2 regions of the Streptomyces sp. NPDC087263 genome follow, and region 1 is predicted to be linked to the other one. Evidence: riboswitches for the same ligand, from Rfam matches in the RefSeq annotation. Region 1 holds a riboswitch; the other holds the start of a gene.
The links. A riboswitch is a leader RNA that binds a small molecule or an ion and turns the genes downstream of it on or off. The one in region 1 is predicted to bind glycine.

Region 1 (14,571 bases):
CCCGCGCCCGAGGTCCGGCCAGGGGCGCGTGCGGTCGAAGCCAATCACGCGCAGCCCCGCGCGCTCTCTCAGCAGGAAGTGCGCGACGAGCGCGACCGGCACCAGGGCCGACGCGATTCCGAAGAGCTGCCAGGCCAGATCCAGCCAGGGACGCCCGGGCGCGGCCGAGGCATTGAGGGTGGCCGCCTGGTCCTTGAGCCCCCCTGGCTTGGTGGCCGACCCGACAAAGCTGATCAGCGCGGAAACCCCGCTCGCACCGAGCGAGAGTCCCAGGACGAGCAGCGTCTCGTCCCGGAAAATCCGTCGTGTCAGCCCCTCCATCGGAAAAGAATCGGCCACCGACCCTGCCTCCACCTGCACTCCCGCCTCCAGTTGAGTAATCCCGCCTCATCCCCATCTTCGCCCCGCTAGGGTCTCGAAAGAAGTTACGAAGATCGTGCGCGACTGGCCGTCGGGGGGACGGACGCCGTACGGGGCGTACCTCCCCTTTTACCTGCCTTGCGACCGTTTCCCGGCTCAAGGCTCGACAGGGAGGCACCACCTTCATGGGACGTCACAGCTTGCCCGACGAGTACGGGGCGGGCGCCGCCGACCCCCGACCACGCGCGCGCCGTCGCACAGTGGCCATCGCGACGGCGCTCGTACTCACAGTGGCGGGGGGCACGGCGGCCGCGGCCCGCGGTGGTCTGCTCTCCTTCGGCTCCTCCTGCCAGGACGACGCGGTGCACGTCGACATCGCCGTATCCCCGGACCTGGCCCCCGCTCTCACGGCTGCGGCGGACTACGCCCGTGAGCGCGACATCACCTCGGACGGCCGCTGCCTCGACGTCGGCGTGACCGCTCGCGAGTCGTACAAGGTCGCCGACGCGCTGCTGACCGGCAAGAAGTCCGACGTCCAGGCGTGGGTGCCCGACTCGAACCTGTGGGTGCAGCGCGTCACCGGGGACAACGACGCGACCCAGGTGAGCGACGTCGGCAACGTCGCGTCGTCGCCGGTCGGCGTTGCGATGGTCCCGACGGCCGCCAAGTCGCTGGGCTGGCCGCAGAAGACGTACACCTGGACCGAGTTGGCCGGCGCCGCGATGACGAGCGACCGTCTGAAGCTCGGGGCCGCCGACCCGGCGCGCAGCGCGACCGGCCTGCTCGCGCTGACGCAACTGAGCAGCGCGGCGGGGCAGACCGAGGGCGGCGACACCCAGGCGGCCGCCATGGCCGAGGCGCTCTCGCAGCGCACCTCCGACAGCGACAGCCAGGTCCTGGACACACTCCCCCGCGACTCCTCAGGCACCGAGCAGGGCAACCCGAAGCGGAACCAGGCGCTGATCCTCTCCGAGCAGGCGGCCTTCGCCCACAACTCCTCGGACGAGACTCCCGACAGCCTCGACCTCTTCTACCCCAAGGACGGATCGCCACAGCTCGACTACCCGTTCACCCTGGTCGACGAGGTGCGACTGAGCACCGACGAGAGCCGCGCGGCCCTGCGGTTCATGGCCCTGCTGGGCGAGCCCCAACCCCAGAAGATCCTGGAGAAGCACGGCTTCCGCACCGACGACGAGAACCCCTCGGCCGCACTGGTCACCGCGGCGGGCGGCCGCGCCCCCCAGCCTTTCGCACGTGTAGCGGCCGAACCGGCCCCGGCGAAGGCGATCGAGGAAGCCCTCGGCATGTGGACGATCACGGTGCAGAGCGCCCGCATCACCACGGTCGTCGACGCCTCCGCGTCCATGACCGAGCCGGTACCGGGCACCGACCAGTCCCGTATGGACGTCACCAAGGCGTCCCTGCTACAGGCCCTCGCCACCTTCACCCCGGAGGACGAGATCGGGCTGTGGAGGTTCTCCACCCGTCTCGTCGGCAACCGCGACTACCAGGTGGTCGTGCCGACCGAACGGCTCGGCGACGCCGTGGGCGACGACACCCAGCGGGACAAACTGTCGGCCGCGTTCAGCGCCCTGAAGCCCGTCCCGGGTGGGGCGACCGGCCTGTACGACACCACGCTCGCCGCATATCAGGCGGCCACGTCCTCCTACGAGGAGGAGAAGTTCAACGCGCTGGTCCTGCTGACCGACGGCGTCAACCAGGACCCCGGAAGCATTTCACGCTCGGCCCTCGTCACCAGCTTGCAGGAACTCACCACCCCGGAGCGCCCGGTGCTGCTGATCGCGATCGCGGTCGGCCCGGACGCCGACCAGGAGGAGGTCCAGGAGATCGCCGAGGCGACCGGCGGCTCCGGTCACCAGGTCAACGACCCGTCGCAGATCCACTCGGTGATCCTCCAGGCGATCGTGGAGGCGGGCAGCCAAGGTTGACGCCCACCACCACTCCGGGACCCCCACCCCTCAGCTCAACGAAATGGCCATCGTGAAGGCAGGCAGCCAAAGCTGACGCCCACCACCACTCCAGGCCCCCCGCCCCTCAGCCCAGCGAAGCCGGCTCCGGCAAGCCCACCGGCCAGGTGTGCACGGGCTCCCCGAGATGCATCAACTCGCCGTAGCGCCGCGTGGTCGCGGCCAGCGCGACATCCCGCCCGAGCCCCTTCTCCAGGGCCCGGTGGAAGGTCGCCGCCTGCCAGCTCGCCCCGTTGACCCGCAGTCGGCAGCGCTCCTCGATGACGCCCAGGTAGAGGTCCCGGTCGGCGGGCTCGACCCCCCAAGCGTCCAGTCCCGCCGCGGCGAGCGGCAGCAGCTCGTCCCGCACCAGGGCGACGGCCTCGACCTCGTGCGTCCCGCCGTACCGGCCGCGCCTGGGCCACTCCAGGCGCGCGTCGATGCCATGGCGGCAGGCGGCGTCGAAGTTGGCGGCGGCCGACGTGAAGGGCAGCCGCGTCCACACGGGCCGCGGCTCCTCGGCGAGCGCACGGACGAGCCCGTAGTAGAAGGCGGCGTTGGCGATGACGTCGGTGACGGTGGGGCCTGCCGGCAGCACGCGGTTCTCGACGCGCAGATGCGGGACGCCGTCGGCGACGCCGTACACGGGCCGGTTCCAGCGGTACACCGTGCCGTTGTGCAGCACGAGTTCGGCGAGCTTGGGGATGCCGCCGGCGTCGAGGACACCGAGCGGGTCCTCCTCGTCGCAGAGGGGCAGCAGCGGCGGGAAGAAGCGCAGGTTCTCCGCGAAGAGGTCGTACGCGGACGAGATCCACTCTTCCCCGAACCAGGTGCGCGGCCGCACCCCCTGCGCCTGCAACTCGGGCGGCCGGGTGTCGGTGGACTGCTGGAACAGCGGGGGCCGCGACTCGCTCCACAGCTCGTGACCGAAGAGGAAGGGCGAGTTGGCGCCGACCGCGACCTGCGCCGCGGCGACCGCCTGCGCCGCGTTCCACACGTCGGCGAACCGCCCCGGGGTGACCTGGAGGTGCAACTGCACGGAGGTGCAGGCCGCTTCGGGCGCGATGGACCTCGACGTACAGACGAGGCGCTCCACCCCCTCGATGTCGAGCGTGAAATCCTCGCCTCGGGCGGCGACGATCTGGTCGTTGAGGAGGGTGTAGCGGTCGCCGTCCGAGAGGTTCGAGGAGACCAGGTCGTCCTGGGCGAGCGTCGGCAGAATCCCGATCATCACGATTCCGGCGTCGACTTCCTTCGCCTTCCTGTGGGCGTATGCGAGGGAGGTACGCAACTCCTCGGCCAGCTGGTCGAATACTCGCCCACCCAATCTGTGTGGAGCTATGTTGACTTCCAGGTTGAACATGGCGAGTTCTGTTTGGAAATCGCGGCTCGCTATCCTTTCGAGTACTTGCGCGTTCATCATTCTGGGCGTGCCGTCGGTCCCTGCGAGATTCAACTCGATCTCCAGGCCCATGAGGTTCTTCGGGCGATCGAACCGCTCCTCCGCCAGCAGCCGCGCCAGCCCCGTCAGACACTGCCGGAGCTTCTCGCGATAGTGCCGGCGATCGGACAGGTCGAACAGTTCTGCCTCGACCTTCTCTCCCATCGAAGCGTCCTTCCTCGGATGGGCAGGCCGATACTCCGGCCTCTGGCGTCCCGGGTCACCGGGGATAATGCCCAGGCAACGCGATCGATAACGTCCTGGAGGCGCCCGCCGCCCGCTACTCTGGACTCGAGTACCCCCAGGCACATTCACCAGGCATGAACCAGTGCCCAGTTTCGTCCGACGCGATCTCGTGAAAAACGCCGACGAGAATCGGCCGACCGCTCCGACGAAGCATTCCGAGGTCATCGGCGCGCTTTCACGCAGAACCAGGATAAACCTCTCGTTTCGCCGACCGAATAGTGCCTTGCCCTTCATATGTGGGACGACTAGACGAAACACCGCGTGAACACGTCTCGTATAAACTTCGCGAACGAGGCAGAGAGTTGGCGCTCGCGGTCCTAGGTCCTGCTGTCCAGGTGCCACGCGGCAGGCGACACATTGTCGGCGGATCCAGATCCCTCGCCCCTTCGGCCCCGAGAGCTGACAACGCCGTCCGCCCCCTCCCTCGCGCCACCGTGCCTGTCGAACGAGAGGCGACCCATCATGCCGCTGCACCTACCCCCGGCTCCCGCGCCAGCCCTGCGCTCCGTCCTCACGGCACTCGGTTCCCCCACCGCCGTCCGGGAGGCGCGTACGCCGTCCCTCCGTATGGCACAGGGACCCGTCACACCCGAACTCCCGCTCCCCGTACACATCCTGGACCGCATCACGCCCGCGGGCGGGTACGCCACCCGGCTCACCGGGTGGCGCTTCCTGATCCGCTGCGGCGACCGCATGGTCGCCGCGGCCGACACCATGCTGACCCCCGACGGCTGGGCCTTCTCGCGCTTCTTCGAGGGCCCGTACATCGCCGCCACCGAACGCGCGCTGCGCCAGGCCGAGGCCATGAAACAGTCCTACCAGGCCCGTCTGCTCTCCGTGCCGGAGCTGTACATGCTCACGCTCTGGCTGCACGGCGACACCACCGCGGACGGCGCCACCGGCCACCCCGCCGCCACCGACATCCTGGTCCCGCTGGCACCGGCCCCACCCGGCATCGCAGCGCACCGCCCACACCGTGTCGCCGAGCTCCTGCCGGTCCTCACCCATCGGCTCACTCCCACACCTCTGCTCAGCTCACCCGCATAGCACTCTCGCCAGCGTCCGTGCCCCGCCGCCGTCCTTCCGGCAGCGGGGCACTTCGCTCGTTCGGGCCCCATACCGCTCGTACGAGGGAAAACGCATCCCGCGCCCGACCGGACTAGCCTTATCCGGCCACCGCGAACCACCCGAAAAGACGGCACAGTTGGAATGAACCGTCCGCACGGGTGATGCGTCATCAACCTGTGAGGAGCGCTGCCGCTAAATCCCTGCGGATTGACGCCCGTAGGGCAACACTGGGTTCCAAACCACACATCAACGGGGGGCGGCCATGACCACATCGAGCCGCGGGACAGACACCACAGCCATCACTCACCTCTCAACCCAGCGAAAGATCCCACCAATGTGCCAGCACAAGACGCCGTGCCCGACAGCCGAATCCGCCGACCGGGAGTCCGCCCGCCTCGTGGCGCACCACCCGGAGCAGGGCTGGAGCCTGCTGTGCAACGGCGTGCTGCTCTTCGAGGACACCGGTGAGCTCCTGCCGGACGGCCAGATCATCGCCCCGCACCGCCCGCTGGGCAGCGAGCACGTGATGACGGCGGCCTGAACCGCACAACCGGGTGGCTGCGGCAGAGCCGCCCAGTACATAGAGGGGCCGGCCCGGAGACGCATTCTCCGAACCGGCCCCGACGCATGTCCGAGGGTGATTACTCCCCGTAGCCGTCCAGTCCCTCTCGCTGATCGGTCGTCCCCGTACAGGTCCAGGCCCTGGCGCTGATCAGTTCCCGTAGCCGTCCAGGTCCCGGCGCTGATCAGCCCTCGTAGGCATCCGGGCCCCGACCGCCGACCAGTTCAGTCCCCATACGCGTCCAGGCCCGACCGCCTTGCCGCGCGCGGCCCCGGGGTCGGCCTGGAGATCAGTCCTCGTAGGCGTCCAGCGGCGGGCAGGAGCAGACCAGGTTCCGGTCGCCGTATGCCTGATCGATCCGGCGCACCGGCGGCCAGTACTTGTCCGCGACCGAGACACCGGCCGGGAAGACGGCCTCCTCGCGGCTGTAGCCGTGCTCCCACTCCCCGCCGAGCGAGGCGGCGGTGTGCGGAGCGTTGCGCAGCGGGTTGTCGTCCGCCGCCCACTCACCCGAGCCGACCTTCTCGACCTCCGCACGGATGGCGATCATCGCCTCGCAGAAGCGGTCGAGCTCGACCAGGTCCTCGGACTCGGTCGGCTCGATCATCAGCGTGCCGGCCACCGGGAACGACATCGTCGGCGCGTGGAACCCGTAGTCGATCAGGCGCTTGGCGATGTCGTCGACACTCACACCGGTCGCCTTGGTCAGCGGCCGCAGGTCGATGATGCACTCGTGCGCGACGAGCCCGCCGGGACCGGTGTAGAGCACCGGGTAGTGCGGCTCCAGGCGCTTCGCGATGTAGTTCGCGGAGAGCACGGCCACCTGCGTGGCCCGCTTCAGCCCCTCGCCGCCCATGAGCCGGACGTACGCCCACGAGATCGGCAGGATGCCCGCGGAACCCCACGGAGCGGCCGAGATCGGGCCGACACCGGTCTCGGGCCCGGCCGCCGGCTGCAAGGGGTGGTTGGGCAGGTACGGCGCCAGGTGCGCGCGCACCCCGACCGGACCGACGCCCGGACCGCCGCCGCCGTGCGGGATGCAGAAGGTCTTGTGCAGGTTGAGGTGCGAGACGTCACCGCCGAAGTGCCCCGGCTTGGCAAGCCCCACCAGGGCGTTGAGGTTGGCACCGTCCACATACACCTGGCCGCCCGCCTCGTGCACCTGGGCACAGATGTCGGCGACGTGCTCCTCGAAGACGCCATGCGTCGAGGGGTACGTGATCATCAGCACGGACAGTTCGTCGCGGTGCTGCTCGATCTTGGCACGCAGATCCTCGACGTCGATCTCGCCGTCGTCCGCCGTCTTCACGACGACGACCTTCATGCCGGCCATCACGGCGCTCGCCGCGTTCGTGCCGTGCGCGGAGGACGGGATCAGGCACACGGTGCGCTGCTCGTCGCCGTTCCCTCGGTGGTATCCCCGTACGGCGAGCAGCCCGGCCAGCTCACCCTGCGAACCGGCGTTGGGCTGCAGCGACACCTTGTCGTACCCGGTGACCTCGGCGAGCCGCTCCTCCAGTTCGTGGATGAGCGTGAGGTAGCCCTGCGCCTGCTCGGCGGGCGCGAAGGGGTGCAACTGCCCGAACTCGGGCCAGGTGACCGGCTCCATCTCGGTCGTCGCGTTGAGCTTCATCGTGCAGGAGCCCAGCGGGATCATGCCGCGGTCGAGCGCGTAGTCACGGTCGGAGAGCCTGCGCAGGTAGCGCAGCATCGCCGTCTCGGAGCGGTACTGGTGGAACACCGGGTGCGTGAGGTACTCGTCGGTGCGCAGCAGCGCGGTCGGAAGAGTGTCCTCGGCGGTCGAGTCCAGCGCCTCGACATCGCCCTCGACGCCGAACGCGGTCCACACGGCGGCGAGTTGCCTGCGTGTGGTGGTCTCGTCGCACGAGATCGACACCCGGTCGGCGTCCACGAGGTGCAGGTTGACCCCCTGGTCGCGCGCGTCGGCCAGTATCTCGGCGGCCCGGCCCGGGACGCGCACGGTCAACGTGTCGAAGTAGGCACCGTGGACGACCTCGACTCCGCCCGCCTTCAACCCCTCGGCGAGGATCGTCGCGTACCGGTGGGTACGCCGCGCGATCGTCTTCAGACCCGCGGGACCGTGATAGACGGCGTACATACCGGCCATCACCGCAAGCAGTACCTGAGCCGTGCAGATGTTGCTCGTCGCCTTCTCACGACGGATGTGCTGCTCCCGCGTCTGCAGGGCCAGGCGGTACGCCTTGTGCCCGTCCGCGTCGACGGACACACCCACCAGCCGGCCCGGCAGGCTGCGCGCGAACTTCTCGCGCACCGCCATGTACCCGGCGTGCGGACCGCCGAAGGCCATCGGCACCCCGAACCGCTGCGTCGTACCGACCGCGATGTCCGCGCCCAGCTCACCCGGCGAGGTCAGCAGGGTCAGGGCCAGCAGGTCGGCGGCGACGGTGACGACCGCACCCAGCTCGTGCGCCTGCTCGATGAGCGGCTTGATGTCGCGTACGACACCGGAGGCGCCCGGGTACTGGGTCAGCACGCCGTTGATCTCACGCCCGGCGATCTCGGCGGGGATGCCCGCGCTCAGGTCGGCGACGACGACCTCGACGCCGGTCGGCTCGGCGCGGGTCCGAATGACCGCGACGGTCTGCGGCATCACGTCCGCGTCGACCAGGAAGAGACCCTTCTTGTTCTTCCCCATGCGCCGGGACAGCGCCATCGCCTCGGCGGCCGCGGTGCTCTCGTCGAGCAGCGAGGCACCGGACGTCGGCAGCCCGGTCAGCTCGGCGACGACAGTCTGGAAGTTCAGCAGCGCTTCGAGGCGGCCCTGCGAGATCTCCGGCTGATACGGCGTGTACGCGGTGTACCAGGCCGGGCTCTCCATGACGTTCCGCAGGATCACCGGCGGAGTGAAGGTCCCGTAGTAGCCGAGCCCAATCATCGAGTCGAGCACCTGGTTACGGTCCGCGAGGGTACGCAGCTCGGCCAGCACCTCGGCCTCGGTGCGTGCGCCCGGCAGTTCCAGCGCCTCGGCGTTCTTGATCACGTCCGGCACCGCGGTGGCGGTGAGCTCGTCGAGCGAGCCGTATCCGACCTGCGCGAGCATCTTGGCCCGGGCTTCGGTGTCGGGCCCGATGTGGCGCTGCTCGAAGGGGATTCCCTGTTCGAGTTCGGAGAGCGGAATGCGAGGGGCGGTCATGGCGGAGGCCTCCTGGTCTGACGCGACCTTCGGGGGGCACCCCGGCACGGGTGCCCCGACGGCCTCCCCCTCTGTCATCTCAACCTGAGAGTTTCACCGGCCCGCCCGCCCGCTGCGACCCGACTTTCACCGTCGGTGAGAGCGGGAGCCGTCGTCGGCACCCGCTCTGCTTTCCAGAGTGACCTCGTCCGTGCGGTACGTGGGCCTGAGAGATTCCGGGGAGGATTTGCTCCTTCGGCGCCCTCCGATGGTGTCTTGAGGACTCTCCCGCACAGGGTCAGCAGCCGCTGCCAGCCTACCAGCGAGGACAACTCCCGAGCCTTCGAGTGGCCACCTTCCTGAATCTGCTCTTTTGTAGTGCTTACGGATGAGTTGCGACCAAATGGAGGGCACCGTGCAGACCGACATCGATCCGCGCAACCTGATCGGCCGCAAGGCATTCGACCGCAACGGAGCCAAGATCGGCACGATCGACGAGGTCTACCTCGACGACGCGACCGGGGTCCCGGAGTGGGCGGCCATACGCACGGGACTGTTCAGCAGGGACGCCTTCGTGCCCCTGGAGCCCAGCGAACTCGTCGAAGGCGCTCTGCGCATCCCCTTCGAGCGGGCGCTGATCAAGGACGCGCCCGACTTCGGCGTCGGCCGCCACCTCTCCCCCGAGCAGGAACTCCAGCTCTACCACCACTACGGCCTCGACGTGTCATCCCCGCCTCCCGCACCGGACCGCGACTTCGGCCGCCTGGCGGGCACGGACGAAACCTGAAGCCGCGCCCCGCCCCCTCTAGGCAAAGCCCGCAGCTCAACCTTCACCGTGATGGCCAACGGTCTCCGCCACCAAGGGCAACGGCTCCGCCGGCTCCAGCCCCGGATCGTCGGTACGGAACGTCCGTACCCTCCCGGGCTCGGAGTACGGCGTCTCGAACCGAACGGTGACCCGCCCGAGCCCGCTGCCCTGCACCCACCCGTGCCCGAACTCGGCGTGCCGCACATCGTGCCCCGCGGACCACCGCCGCTCAGTCGGCGGCACCTGCTCCTCGACGGCCCCCTCCGCCACCTCCTCCTCGACGTGCTCCTGCGCCGCCAGCTCCCCCGCGGCGGCCTGCGCCTGCGCGAACAGGTCCTCCTGCGTGTAGTCGGCCAGTCCGGAGACACCCACACCGAGCAGCCGTACGCCACCGGTCGTGTCCACCGACTCAAGGAGCCGGGCGGCCGCCTCCCGCACCACCCCGGGGTCGTCCGTGGGCCCCCGTAGCGTCTCGGACCGGGTCAGCGTCGAGAAGTCGTATCTCCGCACCTTCAGCACGATGGTGCGCCCCGACAGCCCGGCTCCACGCAACCGCTGCACACACCGGTCGGCGAGCCGCTGCACCTCCAGACCGACCCGCACCCGGTCATGGATGTCCACGTCGTACGTGTCCTCGACGGACACCGACTTGGTCTCCCGCTCGGCGACCACGGGCCGGTCGTCGCGCGCCAGCGCCATCGCGTACAGCGCGTGCCCGTGGGACTTCCCCAGCAGCCGTACGAGCTCGTCCTCGCCCGCCTCGGCGAGCTCCTCGACGGTGGTGATCCCGGCCCGCCGCAGATGGTCCCCCGTCGCCGGCCCGACGCCCGGCAGCGTCCGCACCGGCATGGGCCCCAGCAGCGCACGCTCGGTCCCCGGCTCTATCAGCACCAGACCATCAGGTTTGGCCTGCTCCGAGGCGATCTTCGCGAGCATCTTGGACGCGGCGAGCCCCACCGATCCGGTGAGCCCGGTGACGGCCCGGATGTCCGCGCGCAGCTTCGCTCCGGTCAGCCGCGCCGACGCCTCGTCCCAGGCCGCTTCCCCTGCCTCCAGATCGACGAACGCCTCGTCCAGGCTCAGCGGCTCCACCAGCGGCGACAGGGCCTGCAGCAGCCCCATCACCTGCTCGCTGACCTCTCGGTAGATCCCGAAGCGCGGCGTGAGATACGCGGCGTTCGGCGCGAGCCGGCGTGCCTGGGCCATGGGCATCGCCGAGTGCACGCCGAAGACCCGTGCCTCGTACGAGCACGTGGAGACGACCCCACGTGGTCCGAGCCCGCCCACGACGACCGCTTTCCCGCGCAGGCTCGGCTTGGACGCCTGCTCCGCCGAGGCGAAGAAGGCATCCATGTCGAGATGCAGGATCGTGGGCGCGGTTCTCACATCTCCGATGCTGCCCTACGCCACTGACAATGCCCCGCCAAGCCGGGGCACCATCAGCCTCTTCCGCTCCACAGATCCTCAGACCGCGCGATTGCGCCTTCGTGCCAGCTCGTCGGAGGGGTTGTTCCTCACCAGCGTCTCGCCGGTGTCCACACGCTCCCCGTGCAGCTGCGAGAGCGCACCCTCGACATCCCGCCACACCACGCCCACGGCGATCCCGAAGACCCCCTGGCCGCCCTGGAGCAGCGCGTGGACCTCGTCGGGGGATGTGCACTCGTAGACCGTGGCGCCGTCGCTCATCAGCGTCATCCGCTCCAGATCCCGGAAACCGGGCTCCCTCAGGTGCTGGACCGTGGTGCGGATGTTCTGCAGCGACACCCCGGTGTCGAGGAACCGCTTGACGATCTTCAGGACGACCACGTCCTTGAAGCTGTACAGCCGCTGCGTCCCCGACCCGTAGGCGGGCCGCACGCTCGGCTCGACCAGTCCGGTCCTCGCCCAGTAGTCCAACTGCCGGTAGGTGATGCCCGCGGCAGCGCACGCCGTTGGACCGCGGTAGCCGACCTCCTCGGAAACCGCCTCGCCTTCACCGGACACTGCTGTCGGCCGCCGCGGCATGTGATCGGCCGCGTTGCCATGAAGCGGGTACGGGCCGCTCTCCCCCAGACCGCGTCCGGGAGCACCCCCAGCCGTACCGTCGCCGCTGCTTCTCACGCCGACCTCCGTCCTTGACCTGCCTTCTCGACGGTAGGCAGTCACCAGGGGTGCGTCAACGATCGCCACACTCGGCACGCCGAGTGATAATCACCCTAGGAGTGGTTTCCCGCGCCCCACCGCGGGGAAAGGCTAGCCGAATGCTCTCCGAGCGGGCCGCGGCACACCACACTGGCCGCTGGCAATTGCCGCCCGGAGTTCTCCGAGGCCCCGTGCCCTCACTGGCTGTTGGTCCCGAAGTCCTCGGGCGAGATCTGGTCGAGGAACTCGCGGAACTTCTCCACTTCGTCCTCCTGCTCGTCCGGGATCGCGATACCGGCGTCGTCGAGCACCCCGTCGCTGCCGTAGATCGGCGTCCCGGTGCGCAGGGCCAGCGCTATGGCGTCGGAAGGCCTGGCACTCACCTCGACCCCGCTGGCGAACACCAGTTCCGCGTAGAAGACGCCCTCACGCAGGTCCGTGATGCGCACTTCGGTGAGCTCCTGACCGACAGCTTCCAGCACGTCCTTGAACAGGTCGTGGGTCAGCGGTCGCGCCGGGGCCATGCCCTGCTGGGCGAAGGCGATCGCCGTCGCCTCCCCCGGTCCGATCCAGATGGGGAGGTAACGATCGCCTCCCACTTCACGCAGAAGCACGATCGGTTGGTTGGAGGGCATTTCGACCCGGACACCTACGACATCGAGCTCGTTCACACAGCAACCCTAGGCCGTGCCCGGGACGTTTGGGTAGTCGGGCACGGAACGGGGGGACCATCCGGCACCCGCGGAGCGCCCCGGGTCAGGGCAGTCGCACACCGAGCGCGGTCTGCACCAGCGCCGCGTGCAGCTTCACCGTGAGCCCCGCCAGCTCCTTCGTACGCGCCTCCGCGTGCGCCCTCGTCTGCGGATTGCGGTGTCGCCGCAGCGGGGCCACCACCTGATCGACCAGTCCCGCGTCACGCTCGGCAGCGGCCTTCATCGCGCGCAGGTGACGCGGCTCGATCCCGAACCGGCCCAGCTCGACGACGAGCGCGGCGACGGTCACCGCTTCGGCGTCGTACGCCCCGTCCGGGAACGGCACGATGAGTCCGTACGACTCCCACTCCTCCAGTTCCGGCTCGCCGATCTCGGCAGCGGCAAGGAGCTCGGCGCGACCAACCCGGGCCGCCGTGGGCGCCTCGTGCTCGGCGAACAGCTCACCCTCGCCCGAGTCGCGCTGACGACCCACGGTCGGCAGCCGCACCGGCTCACCCCGCTCCAGGGCGTCCAGATACTCACGGATGACCTTCAGCGGCAGATAGTGGTCCCGCTGCATCCTCAGGACGTGGCCGAGGCGCTCGACGTCGTTGGCGCTGAACTTGCGATACCCCGAAGGGGTCCGCTGTGGCTCGATGAGCCCCTCCGACTCCAGGAACCTGATCTTGGAGATCGTGACTTCGGGGAACTCGTCGCGCAGTACGTTGAGCACCGTGCCGATGCTCATCAGTCCGCTGTCCGTGGCGGCGGTACCGTGGCCGGCACCGCCGCTCGGTGATCGAAGCATGGACCTTCCTGGGGGTCCCCCCGGACAGAGCCCGGGGGAGGGTCAGATGCCCCGCTGGCTCGCGTAGAAGACCAGCCGGTACTTGCCGATCTGCACCTCGTCGCCGTTCGACAGAGCGACCGAGTCGATCCGCTCCCTGTTGACGTAGGTGCCGTTGAGGCTGCCGACGTCCGCCACGGTGAACGAACCGTCGGCGACGCGGCGGAACTCCACGTGGCTGCGTGACACGGTCACGTCGTCCAGGAAGATGTCGCTCTGCGGGTGACGTCCGGCCGTGGTCAGCTCGCCGTCCAGCAGGAACCGGCTGCCCGAGTTCGGGCCGCGGCGCACCACCAGGAGCGCCGAGCCGAGCGGCAGCGCGTCGACGGCCGCCTGAGCCTCCGGGGAGAGCGCCGGTGAGAGCGTCTGACCCGTCACCTCGGCGTCATAGGCCTCAAGGCCAGAAATGGAGATCGTGGAAGTCGTCTCGGACGGACGCTCCGCGGTCACCCCGCCCCGCAGCGGCGCACCGCAGTTGGAGCAGAAACGGCTGTTTTCCGCATTGCGGTTACCGCACCTCGTACACACCAGGGCCGACATGGATGGATCCTCCTGCCGCGGCTGCCCTCCAGGGGCATGGGAACCATACGGGTCGGCGGTAAACCCTCCACCCGTACTTGAGGTCGACGGTTCCCCGAAACCTATGCGGCCTGACTGGGCAGGGTCAACAGACGGCGCGCCCTGACCACCGGAAATGTCACTGCCCTGACCACCGACCTCATCCCGGAACAGCGGGCGCTCGCCACCCTGATCCTCGGCATCTCCATGGCGTGATGCACGGTGCCGGGCAGTGGCGTTGTCGCCGCCCTCTCCTCGTGCGCTCTTGCCGAACAACTTCCCAAACAACTTCACGGGCGATTCCCCTTGACCGAAACAGACCCGCCCGTGGGGCAGGACGAACCCTGATTGAACACACCGGTCGACCCGGACATCCTCACAACGTCCGTATCCACCTGACAGTTTCCACCACGCACCACCCATTCGGTGCGCCGACCCCCCGCAACCTCTTGCCCTGGCCGGGCCCCTCTCATGCGACCCCGCTTCACTGGGACGACCGAGCGTAGTCAGGCTGCTTCGCCAGTCGCAAGGCGTCCACGACGATCTTCGTCGAGGGCTCGACCGTGACGATGGCCTGCTCCTTCTCCAGTGTCTGCACCACGCCTCCGGGGATGTTCAGCGCCGGCTCCAGGTCCTGCGACTTGCCGATGACCTTGAAACGGTAGGGCTGGGTGATCTTGTTCCCGTCCACACTCACGCCCTTGTCGGAATCCGTCAGATAGGTGCTGGCGACGACCCGGACACCGT
Region 2 (14,571 bases), on a different contig from region 1:
CCCACCAGCAAAGCCGCCAACAGGTACGGGGAAGGGAGGCCCAAGGCCGAGGCGGTGGCGCCCGCCAGGTAGCCACCTAAGACGATTATGGCCCAGCGACCTGCCGAGGTCCGGGCCGCGGCTCTGCCCGCCGGTGTCCCGAGCCCGGTGGCCGGCGGTGCGGAAGGGCCTGACGGATCGTGCTCTCGCCGTTCTCGCTGCTGGACCGGGTGAGGAGTCATGTCGTCGGCGCCTCTCGTGGGGGGAAAGGACGCTGTCCGCAGGATCGACCGCTAGTACGGACGCGCTGTCGGTAACTGTGCCCGGGGGTGCCTGTGCTGCTCCTGAGAGCACCTGAGAGGCAGCTGAGAGCCCTCCGGTCCGCCGTCTAGACTCAGGACCGGTGCATCGGGTGACCGCGTGGAGCCCGGCCGAGCAGGAGGAGTCGCCGGTGCGCGTGCTGGTGGTCGAGGACGAACCGCACATCGCCGGCGCCGTCGAACGGGTGCTGCGTGCCGAGGGATTCGGTGTCGACGTCGCCGAGGACGGCAAGAAGGGCCTGCTGCTCGCCCGGCGCAACGAATACGCCGTCATCGTCCTGGACCTCATGCTTCCGCTGCGGAACGGCTATGACGTGTGCCGCGCGCTGCGCGCGGCCGAGATCACCACACCGGTGCTGGTCCTCACGGCCAAGGACGGCGAGTACGACGAGGCGGACGCGCTGGACCTGGGCGCCGACGACTACCTCACCAAACCGTTCTCGTTCGTCGTGCTGCTCGCCCGGATCCGCGCGCTGCTGCGCCGCACCGCTCCGCAGCGGCTGCCCGTCCTGACCGCGGGCGACCTGTGGCTGGACCCCGGCGCACACCGGTGCGGTCGGGGTGAGAAGGAACTGCCGCTGACGCCGCGGGAGTTCGGTCTACTGGAGTACCTCCTGCGGCACGCCGACACCGTGGCGAGCAAGAGCGAGCTGCTCTCCGAGGTGTGGGACGCCTGGTTCGAGGGGGACCCGAACATCGTCGAGGTCTACATCGGTTACCTGCGCAGAAAGGTCGACGTCCCCTTCGGCCGCTCCGCCATCGAGACGGTGCGCGGGGTCGGCTACCGCCTGGACGGGAGGGGCGGATGACGGTCCTTCAGGCACGGTACCGGCCGGCCCTCGGCCGGATCCGTGCGCGGCTTCCGCGAGGATCGGCGGCGTTCGGGAAACTGACCCTGCGGCTCCGCGTGGCCCTCGTCGCCACCGCGATCGTCGCCGCCTCCCTGGGACTGGCGGGCGTCGGGCTGCTCCTCTGGCTCGAGCACTCCATGGTGAGCGGGCTCGACTCGACGGCACGGCAGCACGTCGACGACGTTGTCTCGCTCGTCGAGCGGGACCAGCTCCACACCATCATTCCGTCGAACGGCGCGGACGTGGACGTGACGGAGGTCCTCGACTCCTCGGGCCGCACGCTGGCCAGTTCGTACGTCGGCAGCGACCCTTCGGTGGCCGGGCACTTCCCGCACCCGCTGCCCGCCCCCCTGCGCGCGGGACACGCGATGACGCTGGAGGACCTGAGTATCGGGGACGGCGGCGACTTCCGGGTCGCCGTCCGGACGGCGAGCCTGCGAGGAGACGAGGTCACCGTCATCGCCGCCGTGTCACTCGGTCAGGCGGAGCGCACCGAACACACACTGACGATGGGTCTGGTGATCGGCTACCCGGCGCTCATCGTGCTGGTGGCCTGGACGGTGTGGCACACCGCGGGACGTACGCTGCGGCCGGTGGAGACGCTGCGACGCCACGCCATGGACATCAGCGACACGGATCTCCACCGCCGCCTGGGTCTGCCGGCGTCCCGCGACGAGATCCACGCCCTCGCGGTCACACTCAACGAGATGCTGGCGCGCCTGGAGGCGGCGTCCGTGACGCAGCGTCGGTTCGTCGCCGATGCCGCCCATGAACTGCGCAGTCCGCTGACCGCGATCCGGGCCCAGTTGGAGGTTCTGGTCCACTATCCGGATCCGGCACGGGACCGCCCGGTCACCGCGGCGCTGCTGGACGACGTCGAGCGACTGCACGACCTTGTGGAAGGGCTGCTCGCCCTGGCCCGCAGCGAGAACCCCGCACCGCGGTGGTCCCACGACGTCGTGGACCTGGACGAGGTGGTGCTGGGAGAGGTCAGACGTCGGCACGCGCTGGCCGGCGCCGGTATCGACGCGAGTTCGGTGTCCGCCGGGCGGGTCCGCGGCGATGCCGACGCCCTGCGCCGCGTGGTGGTCAACCTGCTCGACAACGCCCGCCGGCACGCCGCCGGCCGGATCCGGATCGAACTGGGCCGCCGGGAGGGGGAGATCGAGCTGACGGTCAGTGACGACGGGGCGGGTATCCCGGCCGCCGACCGGGAGCGGGTGTTCGAACGCTTCACGCGGCTGGACGAGGCCCGTTCCCGCGACACCGGTGGTTCCGGGCTCGGGCTCGCCATCGTCAGCCACGTAGTGGCCCACCACGGCGGATCCGTCACCGCGCACGCGGACCAGCCCCCGGGCGAGGGCGGCCTCGGAGGCGCGAGGATCCGCGTCCTCCTGCCCTCCGCGGAGGGCAACATCGACTGACCGCGGCCCCGGGCCACGGCTGTCCGCTACCGGTTCGCGTCATCGGCGAACCGCTGGGCATTTCGTCGGCGGACCTCGGGCCGAGCAGCCGACCTGTGGATCCAGGTTCCGGGCGTGCTGGGCGACCGCGATGTTCAAGTTGCGGCTCCTGCCGTGTGCGTCGCCGCGCCGCGCTCGACAAGCTGGGACTGGATTCCCTGCGATGTGTCGGGCTGAGTGAAGGCGTTGAGGTTGCCGTCGATCGCTACGGGCTGGGGCGCGACGAACTCGACGCCGAGGCCGCGAATGGCCTTCATGATGGTTGAGATGTCGTCGTCGATCTCGACGGCGATGTGTTCGCTGCGGGCCCTGTTGCCTTCGCCGGGACGGCGCTCGCGAGCCTCCGCGGAGGTGGGTTCGATCAGCTCGATGCGGCCGTCGCCGCACCGGTAGAACGCGGCTTTCACACTGCGTTCGGGCACCTCGCGTTCGAGTTCGAGTGTCAGGCCGAGGCCTTCCAGGAACTTCTTGGCACGGAAGAGGCCGTCGTCGACGACGCCGATGTGGCCGATGCGCTTGAGCACGGGGGAGTGCCTGCTAGGGGGTGCGGCTGGCGAGCGCCTGGGTGCGGCGTAGCTGAAGGGCCGTCAGGACCAGGATCGCGACGAGGAAGAGCCAGCTGGTGCGGTAGCCGGCGGTGACGACGAGGAGGCCGAAGAGCGGGGGCATGGCGGCGGCGATGATCTGGTTCAGGGTGATCGCGAAACTGATCGTGGAGGCCACCGCGTGCCGGGGTGCGATGTCGGCGACCTGGACGAGGTAGAGCGGGTACCAGCCGACGCTGAGCAGGCCGAGGACGGTGCAGAGGGCGTACGCGAGGACGCGCGGCGAACCGGGGGTCAGCAGTGCGAGGGCGGCCACGGGCGGCGCGGAGACGAGAAGGATCCACTGCAGGGAGCGCATCCGCCTGCCCGGCCAGAAGTGGTCGCTGATCCAGGCCAGGCCGATCCGGCCGCCGATCCCGGCCGCCTGTGCCACGGAGTACATGAACCCGGCCGTGACGATCGGGATCCGCAGATGGTCACTGAGGAAGATCAGGATCTGCGCCGAGAACACGTACTGCAGGGCAGCCAGGGCGAGACCGCTGATCAGCAGTGACCTGACGAGGCGGTCGCGTATGAGGCCCGAGGCGAGGCGGCGGATGTTCACCGGTGCCTTGCGGCCGACCGCGGCGGTGTCGCCGGCGCGCCAGTAGAAGGCCCCGAACACCACGCCGCCGAGAACGCCGGCCACGCCCTGGACGACCACCGCGGCCGTCCATCCGTGGTGCAGCGCGAGCGCGGGCAGGACCGCGCCGGCGAGGGCCGCGCCGATCGGCAGCCCGCTCTGCCGGATACCGGTGGCCATGCCCTGCAGTCCGGGCTCGAACCAGCGGGTGATGGCCCGCTGCCCGCCCGGCAGGATGCTTCCGTAGAAGGCACCCATCACCAGGATGAACAGCAGCAGCATCGGGTAACTCGGTCCACTGGCCGCGGCGATGAAGGCCGTGATGCCCATGGCGATCATCGTGAGGGAGACGACCCAGCGCTCTCCGTAGCGGTCGATGGCCCGTCCGAGGACGAGCATGGAGGCGATCGGCCCGGCCTGGACCGCGGTGGCGGCGAGAGCGGCCGTCGCGGCGGACAGCTGGTAGGTGTCCTTCCAGAACGGCATCAGGACACTGACACCGGAGTAGACGACGGAGCCGGTGGTCAGGGCAGTGACGGCGAGCCCGAGCACGGTCCACTTGTACGAGTCCCCCACCTGCGCGGGTGCCTCGCCGGGGACCGCCTCGTCCGCCGTCGCCGTGGTGGGGTCGGACCCCGTCACGAGCCGGCCTCCTGCTGCTGCCCGGAGGCCAGGTTCCCCAGGTGCGCCAGCAGGGGGATGTTCATCAGGTTCAGCAGCACCAGGTCCTCGGCCGAGGGGTTGGTGAAGTGGTGCCGCGACCAGGCCGGCACGAGCACGATGTCCCCGGGGTCCAGGTCGGTCGTATCACGTGGCCTCGGCGTGTGGGCCAGGGAGCTGCTGACGGACCGGCAGCAGGCGGTCCTGCGCTCCACCCGGTTCATCAGCCACAATTCGACCGGCGCGGACGCGGAGTTCTCACCGAGGCGGGTCGGTCGCTCTTCCAGGCCATGGAAACCGACGGCAAGGACGTCGTCCTCACGCCGGGCGGTCTGGTACCGGTCAACAGGGGCGATGAGGAAGCCGCTGTGGATGTCGCGAGCGTGACAGGGCTCCTGGCAGTCGTCGGCACGACCGGCCGGGTGGACGCGGTGGTCGGCGGCGGGGGACTGCTCCTCCTCCCGGCGCTGCTCTGTGGTCGGCAAACAACTCCCCCTGTCGTGCATCACGTTCGCCATTGCAACTCTCTTCAACGTACATCGACATCCCCCGAGCGCTGGCGGCGTTCATGATCGCTGTCACACGTTCTTCATACGACAGATCGAATGGCGTCCGATCACCCGAACGGCATCGACGACTTCGCACCCCGGGGGTGGGCACCCCGGAGACGCCGCCGGGCCGTAAGGAGGTCGGCGTGCCGTGGGGGAGACCTGGTTCAGTGCCGTGGCTGCGGCTGCGAGGGAGACCTTGAGAGGGTCGGGGGCCTACTTCCCTAGCACTCGATGATGTTCACCGCGAGCCCGCCCCGCGCCGTCTCCTTGTACTTGACGCTCATGTCCGCGCCCGTCTCCTTCATGGTCTTGATGACCTTGTCGAGGGAGACCTTGTGGGAGCCGTCGCCGCGCATGGCCATTTTCGCGGCTGTGACGGCCTTGACCGCGGCCATGCCGTTGCGCTCGATGCAGGGGATCTGGACGAGGCCGCCGACCGGGTCGCAGGTGAGGCCGAGGTTGTGTTCCATGCCGATCTCGGCGGCGTTCTCGACCTGCTCGGGGCTGCCGCCGAGGACCTCGGCGAAGGCGCCGGCGGCCATCGAGCAGGCCGAGCCGACCTCGCCCTGGCAGCCGACCTCGGCGCCGGAGATGGACGCGTTCTCCTTGAAGAGCATGCCGATGGCTCCGGCCGCGAGCAGGAAACGTACGACTCCCTCCTCGTCGGCGCCGGGCACGAAGTTGATGTAGTAGTGCAGGACCGCCGGGATGATGCCGGCCGCGCCGTTCGTCGGGGCCGTGACGACCCGGCCGCCCGCCGCGTTCTCCTCGTTCACCGCCATCGCGTAGAGGGTGATCCACTCCATGGCGTGGGCCAATGGGTCGCCCTCGGCGCGGAGTTGGCGCGCGGACATGGCCGCGCGGCGGCGGACCTTGAGACCGCCGGGCAGGATGCCCTCTCGGGACATGCCGCGCGAGGTGCATGTCTGCATGACGCGCCAGATCGCGAGGAGGCCCTCGCGGATCTCCTCCTCCGTCCGCCAGGCCCGCTCGTTCTCCAGCATCAGCGCGGAGATCGACAGACCGGTCTCGCGGGTCAGCCGCAGCAGCTCGTCGCCCGTACGGAAGGGGTACTTGAGGACCGTGTCGTCCAGCTTGATGCGGTCCTCGCCCACCGCGTCATCGTCGACCACGAAGCCGCCGCCGACCGAGTAGTACGTCTTCTCCAGCACGGGTTCGCCCGAGGCGCCGTACGCGAAGACCGTCATGCCGTTCGCGTGGTACGGCAGCGTCTTGCGGCGGTGCAGGATCAGGTCGTCGGAGAAGGAGAAGTCGATCTCGTGCTCACCCAGCAGCTTCAGGCGGCCCGCCGACCTGATCTCCTCGACCCGGCCGTCGGCTCCCTCCACGTCCACCGTCCGCGGTGAGGCGCCCTCCAGACCGAGCAGCACCGCCTTGGGGGTGCCGTGCCCGTGGCCGGTCGCGCCCAGGGAGCCGTACAGCTCGGCGCGTATCGACACCACCGAGTCCAGCACGGCCTCGTTGCGCAGGCGCCGGGCGAACATGCGTGCCGCGCGCATCGGGCCCACCGTGTGGGAGCTGGACGGGCCGATGCCGATCGAGAACAGGTCGAAGACCGAGATGGCCACGGGAACTCCTCAAAGCAGGCAGAACAGGGGTGGTGCAAGGGGCGGGCGCCGCCCACAGCTGTCATCCAGTGTGCGCGGCGCCCCGAAGAAACGTACGTTCCAGGCGAATCCGATGACGAAACGCAGGAAACGCGTGAAGCCGTACGAACTTCTACAGGCCGGGATACAGCGGGTGCTTGTCCGCCAGCGCGGACACCCGGGTCCTCAGTGAGTCCGCGTCGGCCGCCCCGAAGGGAGAGGGCGCCTTGAGGGCTTCCGCGATGATGTCCGCGACCTCGGCGAAGTCCTCGGTCGTGAAGCCGCGGGTCGCCAGGGCCGGCGTACCGATACGGAGACCCGAGGTCACCATCGGCGGACGCGGGTCGTTCGGGACGGCGTTGCGGTTGACCGTGATGCCGACCTCGTGAAGACGGTCCTCGGCCTGCTGTCCGTCGAGCTCGGAGTTGCGCAGGTCGACCAGGACGAGGTGCACGTCCGTGCCGCCGGAGAGCACCGAGACACCGGCCGACGTCAAGTCGTCCTGGACCAGCCGCTCCGCCAGGATCCGCGCACCGTCAAGGGTCCGCTGCTGGCGCTCCTTGAACTCGTCCGTCGCGGCGACCTTGAAGGAGACGGCCTTGGCGGCGATCACATGCTCCAGCGGACCGCCCTGCTGGCCCGGGAAGACCGCCGAGTTGATCTTCTTGGCGAGCTCGGCCGTGGACAGGATCACGCCACCGCGCGGGCCGCCCAGCGTCTTGTGGGTGGTGGTCGTGACGACATGGGCGTGCGGTACGGGGTTGGGGTGCAGGCCCGCCGCCACCAGACCGGCGAAGTGCGCCATGTCGACCATCAGGTACGCGCCGACCTCGTCCGCGATCCGGCGGAACTCGGCGAAGTCGAGCTGACGCGGGTACGCCGACCAGCCGGCCACGATCAGCTTCGGCTGGGACTCCCTGGCGAGCTTCTCGACCTCGGCCATGTCGACCTGGCCGGTGGCGTCGTCCACGTGGTAGGCGACCACGTTGTAGAGCTTGCCGGAGAAGTTGATCTTCATGCCGTGGGTCAGGTGCCCGCCGTGCGCGAGGTTCAGACCCATGATCGTGTCGCCCGGCTTGATCAGCGCGAACATCGCGGCCGCGTTGGCCTGGGCGCCCGAGTGGGGCTGCACGTTGGCGTGCTCGGCACCGAAGAGCGCCTTGACGCGGTCGATGGCGATCTGCTCGATGACATCGACGTGCTCACAGCCGCCGTAGTAGCGGCGGCCGGGGTAGCCCTCGGCGTACTTGTTGGTCAGGACCGAGCCCTGGGCCTCCATGACCGCGACCGGAGCGAAGTTCTCCGAGGCGATCATCTCGAGGGTGGACTGCTGGCGGAGCAGCTCGGCGTCGACGGCGGCGGCGACGTCGGGGTCGAGTTCGTGGAGAGAGGTGTTCAGAAGCGACTTGGGTTCAGACATGGGGCTACGACTCCTCAGCCGGCGGTGAAAGCGGTGTACTCGTCGGCGGAGAGCAGGTCGTCCGGCTCGTCCGCGATGCGCACCTTGAACAGCCAGCCGCCGTCGAAGGGGGCCGAGTTGACCAGGGCGGGGTCGTCCACCACGTCCTGGTTGAACTCCACGATCTCGCCGGTGACCGGCGCGTACAGGTCGCTCACCGACTTGGTCGACTCCAGCTCACCGCAGGACTCGCCCGCGGTCACCGTGTCACCGACCTCCGGAAGCTGGGCGTAGACGACATCGCCGAGCGCGTTGGCCGCGAACTCGGTGATGCCGACCGTCGAGACGCCGTCCTCGGCGACCGACAGCCACTCGTGCTCCTTGCTGTAGCGCAGCTGCTGGGGGTTGCTCATGTCCTGAATTCTCCTGTACGCGGGGGAGTGCTGATGACGGGGGGAGGGGTGATGAGCTGGGCGGATGTGTGCCCGGTGGCACGTCCGGCGAGTACGGTCGGGCTGGATACCCGATATGTGCCCAGGTGTCGCTTCTGTCGACCGTGGAGCCCGAAGCCCGGCCCGTGGGCCAGTCTCACTTCTGGCGCTTGTAGAACGGCAGCGCCACGACCTCGTACGGCTCGTGGCTGCCCCGGATGTCCACACCGACTCCGGCGGTACCCGGAGCGGAGTGCGCGGCGTCGACGTAGGCCATCGCGATCGGCTTGCCCAGCGTCGGGGACGGGGCGCCCGAGGTGACCTCGCCGACGACCTTGCCGTCGGCGACGACGGCGTACCCGGCGCGCGGGACGCGACGGCCCTCGGCGATCAGACCGACGAGCACCCGCGGAGGGTTCTCGACAGCCGCCGCGGCGGCTTCGGAGAGCGCCTCGCGCCCCACGAAGTCGCCCTCCTTCTCGAACTTCACGACCCGGCCGAGGCCGGCGTCGAAGGGGGTGAGCGAGGTGCTCAGTTCATGCCCGTACAGCGGCATGCCCGCCTCCAGGCGCAGGGTGTCCCGGCAGGACAGACCGCACGGGATGAGCCCGTACGGGGCGCCCGCCTCGGTCAGCGCCTGCCACACCTGCTCGGCGTCGCCGGGGGAGACGAACAGCTCGAAGCCGTCCTCGCCGGTGTAGCCGGTGCGGGCGATGAGGGCGGGGACGCCCGCGACCGTGCCGGGCAGACCCGCGTAGTACTTCAGGCCGTCGAGGTCGGCGTCGGTGAGGGACTTGAGGATGCCGGGGGACTCCGGGCCCTGAACGGCGATCAGCGCGTACGCGTCACGGTCGTCCCGCACGACGGCGTCGAAGCCCGCCGAACGCTCCACGAGGGCGTCCAGCACGACCTGGGCGTTGGAGGCGTTGGCGACAACCATGTACTCGTGTTCCTGAAGGCGGTACACGATCAGGTCGTCGAGGATGCCACCGTCCGCCCGGCAGATCATCGTGTAGCGGGCGCGGCCGACACCGACCGAGGCGATGTTGCCGACCAGCGCGTGGTTGAGGAGAGCGGCGGCCTGGGGCCCGCTGACCGTGATCTCTCCCATATGCGAGAGGTCGAAGAGACCGGCCTTCGTACGGACGGCGAGGTGCTCGTCGCGTTCGGAGCCGTAGCGCAGGGGCATGTCCCAGCCCGCGAAGTCGGTCATCGTCGCGCCGAGCGAGCGATGCAGGGCATCGAGGGCGGTGTGACGGGGTGCGTTGCTGCTCATCGGTGGGGCTCCCAAGGCATGACGGCGAGGTCGTTCCTCCCCATCTGTCATCGGAACCTGAGAGGTTCATCACGACCCCGCGAAACGGAGGTCATGACTTGCACCTTGGGTGGGGCCACTGGTCGGCGGCCCGCTTTTCAGATGTGCCTCGCCCGCGCGGTACGGGGCCTGAGAGATTCAAGGGAGGGACTTGCTCCTTCGGCGCCCGGGGCGACGTGCCCCGGAACTCTCCCGCGCGGATTCAAGCGGCCGGTATGCAGTTGGCGCGCACATCATTGCACGCATCCCGGGGACACGGGAGGGGCACCTTCGAACGCCCCCGCACAGCGACCCACAGTGACTCGCGGCGCCTTACAGTGACATCCTGAAGCGACCTGTAACCAGCCTGTGGCAGTCCGATTACGGAAACAGGAAGCACCGCGCATTACCTTCTCTTTACACTCGGCGGGGATGGGTCTCCAGACCCATGGGGAGGACGGTCACGGTGAACAGGACCACGGCGTACGCGACGACGGCGGGCCTCGCGCTGCCCAAGCAGCCCGGTGCCCCGGCCCGGGAGGTGTGCCACCCGCTCCCGACGGCTGTCGTCCGCGACCTCAGGGACCGCGCGGGACACAGCCCGCACGGCCTGCACTTCGGCAGTTCCGACGTCGTCGTGGTCACCGGACTCCCCGGCAGCGGTAAGTCGACCCTGATGCGCCGCGCCGTCTCGGGCCCGCGCGTCGACTCGCAGGACACCCGCGACCGCTGGGACGGATGGACGTCCCGCTGGCTCCCGTACGCGGTCTACCGCCCCCTCGTCCGCCTCGCCCACTACACGGGCCTGCACCGCGCGTTGCGCTCCGGCGCCGGAGTCGTCGTACACGACTGCGGTACGCAGGCCTGGGTCCGCCGCTGGCTCGCGCGCGAGGCCCGCCGCCGCGGCGGCGCGCTGCACCTGCTGCTGCTCGACGTCACACCGGGCACGGCGCTCGACGGTCAGCGCGAGCGCGGCCGCGGCGTCTCGCGGTACGCGTTCACCCGCCACCGCGGCGCGATCGCCCGGCTGCTGCGCTCCGTCGAGAAGGGCGACCTGCCGGAGGGCTGTGGTTCCGCGGTGCTCGTCGACCGCGACGCGGCGGACGTGCTGCGCCGGATCGACTTCGGTGGCTGAGAGGGGCGGGGGGAGTGGCTGGGAACCGCCGAAGCGGCCGAGACTGCGTACAAGCCCACTAATCTAGCCAGCCGGAACACCCGAACACCGGAACAGTGGTTCACAGCAGGCGGTAGACAGATGGACTTCCCGCAATTCCCCGACATCCCCGGCCTCCCGGCGCAGGCCCACCCCCATCCGCACGGCGGATGGCCGGGCAACGAGCTGGAGGAGGTGCTCGCGGCGTCCCTCGGCGTGCCCGCGGGGCCCTCGTCGGGTGCCCGCATCGTCGAGGTCCTCGGCCGCAGCTTCGTCTGGGTCCCGCTGCCGAACGGCGGCGGCCCGCACAGCGGCCCGCTCGACCTGCCCACGCTGGAGATCGCGGGTCAGGCGTACGTCCCCGTCTTCAGCTCCGAGGAGCAGTTCCGCCAGGTCACCGGCGGGCACATGTCGTTCACGATCGCGCCCGCCGTCGAGTTCGCCCGCGGGCTGCCCCCGCAGGCCGGCATCGTGGTCAACCCGGACGGTGTGGTCGGCGTACCGCTGCCGCCCCTCGCGGTCGCCGAGCTGTGCCGCGCCGGGCATACGCCGCTGGACGGATCCGCGAGCGGCGGCCGGGTGCGGCTCTTCGAGCCCGACTGGCAGGACGACCCGGTGGACTTCCTGTCCGCCGCCTCCGCCGAGTTCGCCGGGACCGGCGTCGTGCTGACCGCCCGCCGCTGCCTGGCCGGCATCGAGGGCGGCTCGCCCGTGATGTTCATCGGCGTCGAACTCTCCCTGTGGGAGGGCGAGGCCCGCACGCTCCCCCTGGACGCGCTGGGCCGTGCGCTGGGCCGGGTCCCGGTCGACCGCCCCGTGAACCTCGTCCTCCTGGACATCACCCAGGACCCGGTGGGCGACTGGATGCGCGAGCGGGTGCGGCCCTTCTACCAGCACGGCCACTGAGGGCGCCCAAAAGAGGCGCGAGCGACCGCACCGCGGTCGCGGTACGGCAGCAAGTCCCCAGCTCTCATGCGGCATTCCAGCGGAGCGTCCCGCGCCGGTGTCAGGGTCGCCGCTTAAGCTGGTTTCATATCCGGGGCAACTTCGCGAAGGGGCGGTACAGGTGAGCGCCAGCGGCACCGCGGCCGGGCAGGTCGAGCACATGCTGCGCCAGGTGACGCCCGGGCGTTACGACGCCTACGAGGCGCTCCTTCGCGCGCTCGCGGCCCCGTCGGCAGGCCAGGTCTGGATGCTGCTCTGGCACGGCCAGTCCGGCTCCCCGGACGCGCAGTACGGAAACATGCAGGTGGACGGCTTCGGGTACGCACCCTGTGTGACCTCCGCCCAGGAGCTCTCGGCCAGCGGCTGGAACCGTTCGTACGAGGTGGTGGACGGCCTCGATGTCGCCCGCACCCTGTACCCCGACCAGTTCGGTCTCTGGCTGAACCCGCACGCCCCCGGCGGCGGCGTCGGCATCCCCTGGCTCGATCTGCGCCGTATCGCCACGGGCCTGGAGCGCCAGCCCGCGGGCCCGCTCAGGCTCTCCGAGCCGGGCATCGAGATCCCGCAGTTCTACGCCCTGCTCACACAGAACGCGCACCGCACGTCCGCCGTGCGCTCGCTGCGCCGCGCCTGGGTACAGCCCGCGCTCGGGGCGCCCTATCTGGCCATCGGCCTCGATGTGTACGACACCTCGCCGCCGGCCGTCGACTCGGTGCGGGCGATGATGCAGCAGTCGATCGGCGCTGTGCCGGACGGGCTGCCCGTCTCGACCGTCGCGATGTCCGACGAATACGACCCGGTGGCGATGTGGCTGCGGTCCCACGCGCGGCCCTTCTACGACCGTGAGGCGCACGCGGCTCCGGCGCAGGCACCGGTGGCCGGTGGCTACGGCTATCCGCAGTCCCGGTCATACTGATCCCTGTTCCACAGCGAAACCCGTCCTCGCCCCGCCATGTCCTGATCTCCGCATGTCGTGATCTTGCGTCTGACCTGCGGGTCGGCGGGCGTAAGGGTTGGATGTCCCCTTTGGGGCTGACACCGGCCGAAAGGGCGCCCCATGGCCCTTTCCACCCCAACTGCCCACTGTCCGCCCCGCGTTACCCACTGTTCGGATAACGGAATCCACTTAACCGCATCACGGTTGCGCATACTTTCGCCGTCAGACCTGGCACGTGATCGTGGCGGCCATGAAGACTCCCGTGTCAGACATGGGGTCCTCGATCCTGTGAGTGAGTGCAAGTCGTCGTAACAGCCCGGGTTTCCAGGCCGCACCATCTGCGGCCGCTCCCGGCATGCAAGTGAACCAAGCCGCAGACAGCGGCAGGCGTAGGCCGGTCACCACCGGTCAGAGGGGTCGGGTCATTGTGACCGCACCGATCGAGACCACCGGGTCGGAAACGGAAGTACAGCCGGAGGCTGTGCTTGCCGGTGTCGACAAGGGGCAGATCGAGGGCCGTTCCCTGGGGCAGATCGCCTGGACGCGCTTCAAGCGCGACAAGGTGGCGGTCGTCGGCGGTGTCATCGTCGTGCTGCTCATCCTGGTGGCGGCGCTCTCGCGCCCCATCCAGGCGGTGTTCGGACTCGACCCGAACGCCTTCAACCAGGACCTGATCGACCCCAACACCTCGCTGCCCCTGGGTGATTTCGGCGGGATGAGCTGGTCGCACCCGCTCGGCGTGGAGCCGAAGTTCGGGCGCGACATCGCCACCCGCATCCTGGAAGGCTCCTGGGTCTCGCTGGTCGTCGCCTTCGGCGCCACGATCCTCTCGAACGTGATCGGCACGATCCTCGGAGTGGTCGCCGGTTACTACGGCGGACGGGTCGACTCGATCATCAGCCGGCTGATGGACACCTTCCTGGCCTTCCCGCTGTTGCTCTTCGCCATCGCGATCTCCGCGACGCTGCAGGGCGGCGCGTTCGGCCTGGAAGGGCTACCGCTGCACATCAGCGTGCTGATCTTCATCATCGGCTTCTTCAACTGGCCCTACCTGGGACGCATCGTCCGCGGCCAGACCCTGGCCCTGCGGGAGCGCGAGTTCGTCGACGCCTCCCGAGGGATGGGCGCGAGGGGGCCGTACATCCTCTTCCGAGAGCTGCTCCCGAACTTGGTCGGCCCGATCATCGTCTACTCGACGCTGCTCATCCCGACCAACATCCTCTTCGAGGCCAGCCTGAGCTTCCTGGGCGTCGGCATCCAGCCCCCGCAGGCGTCATGGGGAGGCATGCTCAGCGAGGCCGTCACCTATTACGAGGTCGATCCGCAGTTCATGATCGTGCCCGGCCTCGCGATCTTCGTCACCGTGCTGGCGTTCAACCTGCTCGGCGACGGTCTCCGCGACGCTCTCGACCCGCGCAGCCGCTGACTTGCGGCAGCGGCGAGTGCCCAACAAGTTTCCGACAATGGAGGGGACCCGAACATCATGCGAAGGTCAGCGCTGGCCGCAGTTGCGGCCATCGGCAGTGTGAGTCTGCTACTCGCAGGCTGCAGCAAGGCCGATGACAACACGACCGACGACACGAACTCAGCTGGGGCCAACGCAGCGACCAAGGACGTCGTCAACGCCTCCACCCAGAAGGGTGGGACGGTCACGTACGAGTACTCCGACGTCCCGGACTCGTTCGACCCCGGCAACACGTACTACGCGTACATGTACAACCTCAGCCGGTTGTACGCCCGCCCGCTGATGACCTTCAAGCCCGGCGCGGGCGAGAAGGGCAACGAGCTGGTCCCGGACCTCGCCGCGAGCGCGG

Region 2: linked by a shared signal. The riboswitch ahead of gcvT (glycine cleavage system aminomethyltransferase GcvT) and the one ahead of gcvP (aminomethyl-transferring glycine dehydrogenase) in region 1 are both predicted to bind glycine.

What each region holds. Positions count from the first base shown of each region.
Region 1 covers NZ_JBIUYT010000012.1:5,394-19,964, reverse strand. The annotation lists gene ACIPC1_RS32690 (CPBP family intramembrane glutamic endopeptidase) at 1-360, opposite strand, end outside; gene ACIPC1_RS32685 (substrate-binding and VWA domain-containing protein) at 546-2,309, shown strand; gene ACIPC1_RS32680 (glutamate--cysteine ligase) at 2,416-3,933, opposite strand; gene ACIPC1_RS32675 (hypothetical protein) at 4,477-5,061, shown strand; gene ACIPC1_RS32670 (DUF5999 family protein) at 5,417-5,623, shown strand; gene gcvP (aminomethyl-transferring glycine dehydrogenase) at 5,934-8,819, opposite strand; glycine riboswitch at 9,003-9,099, opposite strand; gene ACIPC1_RS32660 (PRC-barrel domain-containing protein) at 9,214-9,585, shown strand; gene ACIPC1_RS32655 (DNA polymerase IV) at 9,622-10,992, opposite strand; gene ACIPC1_RS32650 (MerR family transcriptional regulator) at 11,071-11,706, opposite strand; gene ACIPC1_RS32645 (bifunctional nuclease family protein) at 11,925-12,398, opposite strand; gene ACIPC1_RS32640 (MerR family transcriptional regulator) at 12,484-13,227, opposite strand; gene ACIPC1_RS32635 (FHA domain-containing protein) at 13,270-14,247, opposite strand; gene ACIPC1_RS32630 (DUF881 domain-containing protein) at 14,309-14,571, opposite strand, start outside.
Region 2 covers NZ_JBIUYT010000002.1:305,070-319,640, reverse strand. The annotation lists gene ACIPC1_RS06665 (AbrB family transcriptional regulator) at 1-221, opposite strand, end outside; gene ACIPC1_RS06660 (response regulator transcription factor) at 431-1,108, shown strand; gene ACIPC1_RS06655 (sensor histidine kinase) at 1,105-2,574, shown strand; gene ACIPC1_RS06650 (VOC family protein) at 2,709-3,137, opposite strand; gene ACIPC1_RS06645 (MFS transporter) at 3,151-4,422, opposite strand; gene ACIPC1_RS06640 (cupin domain-containing protein) at 4,419-4,925, opposite strand; gene ACIPC1_RS06635 (L-serine ammonia-lyase) at 5,213-6,580, opposite strand; gene glyA (serine hydroxymethyltransferase) at 6,732-8,018, opposite strand; gene gcvH (glycine cleavage system protein GcvH) at 8,033-8,410, opposite strand; gene gcvT (glycine cleavage system aminomethyltransferase GcvT) at 8,586-9,704, opposite strand; glycine riboswitch at 9,852-9,948, opposite strand; gene ACIPC1_RS06615 (AAA family ATPase) at 10,171-10,857, shown strand; gene ACIPC1_RS06610 (enhanced serine sensitivity protein SseB) at 10,978-11,781, shown strand; gene ACIPC1_RS06605 (enhanced serine sensitivity protein SseB C-terminal domain-containing protein) at 11,942-12,736, shown strand; gene ACIPC1_RS06600 (ABC transporter permease) at 13,185-14,183, shown strand; gene ACIPC1_RS06595 (ABC transporter substrate-binding protein) at 14,241-14,571, shown strand, end outside.